DNA from 2 places in the Actinocatenispora sera genome. Region 1 is predicted to be linked to the other one. Evidence: riboswitches for the same ligand, from Rfam matches in the RefSeq annotation. Region 1 holds a riboswitch; the other holds the start of a gene.
The links. A riboswitch is a leader RNA that binds a small molecule or an ion and turns the genes downstream of it on or off. The one in region 1 is predicted to bind cyclic di-AMP.
Positions count from the first base shown of each region.

Region 2: linked by a shared signal. The riboswitch ahead of Asera_RS15760 (C40 family peptidase) and the one ahead of Asera_RS03510 (C40 family peptidase) in region 1 are both predicted to bind cyclic di-AMP.

Region 1 covers NZ_AP023354.1:765,097-767,269, reverse strand. Annotated here, with positions in the region: gene Asera_RS03510 (C40 family peptidase) at 159-1,157, opposite strand; cyclic di-AMP (ydaO/yuaA leader) riboswitch at 1,169-1,340, opposite strand; gene Asera_RS03505 (aldo/keto reductase) at 1,761-2,173, shown strand, end outside.
Region 2 covers NZ_AP023354.1:3,272,533-3,274,705, forward strand. Annotated here, with positions in the region: gene Asera_RS15760 (C40 family peptidase) at 1-945, opposite strand, end outside; cyclic di-AMP (ydaO/yuaA leader) riboswitch at 958-1,108, opposite strand; gene uppS (polyprenyl diphosphate synthase) at 1,308-2,066, opposite strand.

The DNA of each region.
Region 1 (2,173 bases):
GTTCAGGACGGCGCCGGCTCACCGGGCACCCGCTGCCCGGCCGAGGCGTCGACCCGGTGGTCCCGGCCGTGCGGTCGCCCCGGACAGGGTGAGGGCCGGCCTCCACGTGGTGGCGGGGCCGGCCCTCCTCGGTGGCTACCGAGTCGTGTGTCGCGGTGTCAGGGTCGAACCGCCCCGTACCAGGAACCGGGGTAGTCGAGCGTGGACACCTTGACGTACTCACCGGGCTGCGGCGCGTGGATCACGTAGCTCGTGCCGTCGTACCTGCCGATGTAGATGGCGACGTGCTCGCCGCCGTTGTAGAACACCAGGTCACCCGGCTGCAGGTCGGCCCGGGTGACGTGCGGGAACGCCGCGTACTGGCTGTAGGTGTAGGCGCGCATGTGCACGCCGGCGGCGGCCCAGGAGGCCGAGGTCAGCCCGGAGCAGTCGAAGGTGTTCGGCCCTGCGGTCGCCCACACGTACGGGTCGCCGAGGTGGGCGATCGCGTAGCGCACCGCGACGCCGCCCGGCCCGGGGATGTAGGGCATCTGCGGCAGCGCGGTGCCGGTGTTCTTCCGGGCGGCCGCCGTCTTCATCCACTGCTTCTGCATGGTGGCCATGTCGGACTGAAGCTTCTTCTTCTGCGCCGAGAGCTTCTTGGCCTCCGCCTTGTTGCTGGCGATGAGCTTGTCGTACTTGGCCTTCGAGGCGTCGAGCCTCTTCTTCGCCTTCTCGTACTTGGCGACCTTGGCGTGCTGATCGGCGGCCATCCGGTCCAGTGTCGCCATCTGGTCGAGCATGGTGGTCGGCGAGCCGTACTTCAGCATCGAGTTGAGGGCGGACAGGTTGCCGCCCCGGTAGGCGGCGGCCGCGTACGTGCCGACCTCCTTGTACATCGCGTCGACCTTCTTCTCCAGCGGCGCGATCTGCTTGCCCAGCTGCTTGGACTTCCGCTCGTTCTTCGCGAGCGCGTCCTCGTTCTGCTTCAGCTTCTCGCCGTTGGTCTCCATCTTGGACCAGGTCGAGTCCATGCCGTGTTCCAGCTGCGAGGCGGACGGATCCGCGTGCGCGGCGGTCGGCCCGACCAGGCCGACACCGACGGTGGCGCAGACGGCGGCAGCGAGCAAAGCAAGCGCGCGCCGGGTTGGGCGCGCAATGGTCCCCGCTACTGACACCAGTAGCTCACTCCTTCTCCCGCAACCGCCTACCGGGTTAGCTGACGGGTTCGGGCGGGAAGAAGTGAGTTCGCCCTACCACCGGCTCTCCGGGAGAGCTGGCGGATTCACCCCGGATGGACGCCGCGGACGGCATCCGTTGGATCCCCGGCTCGCCGAGCGACGACTCGGCGGTGCCCGTTCGGCGCCACCGGTTTGATGGCAGACTCCCGACCGGACCGCCCAAGAGTACGGATACCGCCGAGTGCCGTTCAACCCTGCGTGATCTGTTTGGCTTTGCCGGCTGGTCAGCGGTCACCGCGCTCTCGTGTGCGGACACCTGGGGTAACGAACCCGTTATCGTGCCGTTACGAGTGGCCGGCCGAGAAGGTACCCGGAAGAACGGCACCACCAGGTAAATCGCCGCAGAGTCGGAGCGCCCCGCGGTCCGTCATGTGGGAATGGCCACAGCACTCCGGGCGATGCTGCGCTCCGCGATCGACGCGCCACCAACCGTTTGCCGATCCACAGAATCCCGGTACGCGACCAGCTCCGGTGCACGAGAGTGGAGAGGTGACGGCGGCGCTGGGCACGCGCCGGCGTACCGGCGAGGGGGTGGCGTCGATGCCCGCTAGCGATCTGCCGACCCGCCGCCTGGGTCGTACCGACCTGCACATCACCCGGGTCGGCTTCGGCGCCTGGGCGATCGGCGGCGCGGGCTACGCGTACGGCTGGGGACGGCAGGACGACGGCGACTCGGCGGCGGCGATCCGGTACGCGGTGGAGCACGGGGTCAACTGGATCGACACCGCACCGGTGTACGGGCTGGGCCACTCCGAGGAGATCGTGGGCGCGGCGCTCGCCCCGTACGCCGAGCCGGACCGGCCGTACCTGTTCACCAAGTGCGGCCTGACCTGGGACGAGACCGAGCGCAGCCGGCCACCGCGCGCGGCCGGCGCACCGAAACAGCTGCGCCGGGGCCTGGAGGGCTCGCTGCGCCGGCTCGGCGTCGAGCGCATCGACCTGTACCAGCTGCA
Region 2 (2,173 bases), 2.5 Mb from region 1:
CGACGACACCTTGACCACCTCGCCGAACGTCGGCGCGTGGATCACCTTGCCGCCGCCGACGTAGATCGCGACGTGCCCGAGATTCTCGTAGAACACGAGGTCACCGGGGGCGATCTGGCTGCGGCTGAGGTGCGTGATCTGGTTGTACTGGTCGGCCGCCACGTGCGGCAGGCTCACCCCGGCCTTCGCCCACGCGGCGAGCGTGAGCCCGGAGCAGTCGTACGAGTCGGGCCCGGCCGCGGCCCACGCGTACGGCTTGCCGAGCTGCGCGTAGGCGAAGTCGACGACCGCGCCGGCGCGACCGGACACCTTCGGCGGGGTCTGCCCGGAGCCGGTGCCGGTCGTCTCGGTGGCGCTGCCGTACGCCTCCTCGCGCAGCTTCTTGAGCTTGTCGACCTTGGCCGAGATCGACGCCTTCTTCTTCTTCAGGTCCTTGACCTGCTTGCTCTGCTTGGCGTACAGCGCGGCGAGCTTCTCGTGCTGCCCGTCGAGCTTGCGCTTCGCGGTGATCAGCGAGCGGATCTGGTCGGACTGCTGTGCGCTGAGCCGGTTGAGCGTGGCGATGTTGTTCAGCGTGTCGCTGGAGCTGCCGTTCAGTACCGCGTTCCAGGCGGTGGCCGGGCCACCCTTGTACGCGGCGGCGGCGATCGCGTCGACCTGCTTCTGCGCGGTGGCGACCTTGCCGGACAGCGGCTTGAGCTTCTTGTCGACCGCGGCGATGCGCTTCTTGGTCTTCTTCTGCTCTTCGGTGATCTTGTTGTACTGCTCGACGACCTTCTCGAACTGGGTCGACTGCTGCTTGATCTGCTGCTCCAGATCGGCCTGCGACGGTGCGCCGTGTGCCGGCGTGGTACCGACGAGGGATGCGGCGGCCACCGCGGCGGCCGCGACCGCGGCCAGTCCGATCGCGCGCAGCGACGCCCACCGGGGGCGTGCAGTGTCCATGCGGGTCTGCGCCCTTCTTCCTCAGACCGCCTACCGGGTTAGCTGACGGGTTCGGACGGGAAGAGCGCCCTACCGGGACTATGGCCTGTCCATGGCCCCGGATTCACCCCGTGGTACGGGTGGGTCCTCGGCTCGCCTGGCGGCGACTCGGCGGTGCCGTCCGGAGCTGCCCGACGGGGCGGCGGGGGGCCGGACGACCCCGTTACCGTAGCCGCTGGCGCGACGTGGTCAACGCCGTCGCGACCGGGTCGGTGACCATCCCCACAACACGGTGACCGACCGTCGGTGACTGACTGCGGATCCGTTGGTACGAGCGGAACTCGCGCGCCGCACCGTGGTCGTGCGGCGGCACGGCGTGAGCGTCACGCACCGAAGCGGCGCTGCCGCTCCGCGTACGAACGGAGCGCGCGCAGGAAGTCCACCCGGCGGAAGGCCGGCCAGTAGACGTCACAGAAGTACAGCTCGGAGTAGGCGGACTGCCACAGCAGGAATCCGGAGAGTCGCCGCTCGCCGCTGGTACGGATGACGAGGTCGGGGTCGGGCAGGTCGGCCGTGTAGAGGTGCGCGGCGATGTCGTCCGCGGACAGCGTCGCGGCCAGCTCGTCCATCCCGGTACCGGCCGCGGCGGCGTCGGTCAGCAGCGAGCGGAACGCGTCCACCAGCTCCTGCCGGCCGCCGTACCCGATCGCGATCGTCAGGCACGGCCCGGTCTCCGGGCTCTGGTCGGCGGCGAGCTTCAGCGCGTGCGCGGTCGAGTCCGGCAGCAGTTCCAGCCGGCCCGCCACCCGCAGCCGCCACCCGGCCCGCGGGTTGGTCGCGCGCTGCTCGATCATCCGCATCAGCGAGTCGAGCTCGCCCCGGTCGCGCCGGGCCAGGTTCTCGGTGGACGCGACGAACACGGTGACGTGGTCGATGCCCAGCTCCGTGCACCAGTCGAGCAGGTCGTCGATGTGGTCGGCGCCGGCCTGGTGGCCCATGCTGACGCTGGCCAGGCCGGCGGCGCGGGCCCAGCGCCGGTTGCCGTCCATGATCAGACCGACGTGCCGCGGGCAGTCGGTGCGGGCGAGCGCGGCGAACAGCCGCCGCTCGTACAGGCGGTAGAGCAGGTCGCGGGGCGTCATCCGGCCAGCCAACCAGCCGGATGTGTGCATTCGGCGAAGAACCTGTGCGCGTAGCGCAGAAGGCCCGGCACCGCAGCCGCGGTGCCGGGCCTCGGGGCGGCCGGCGG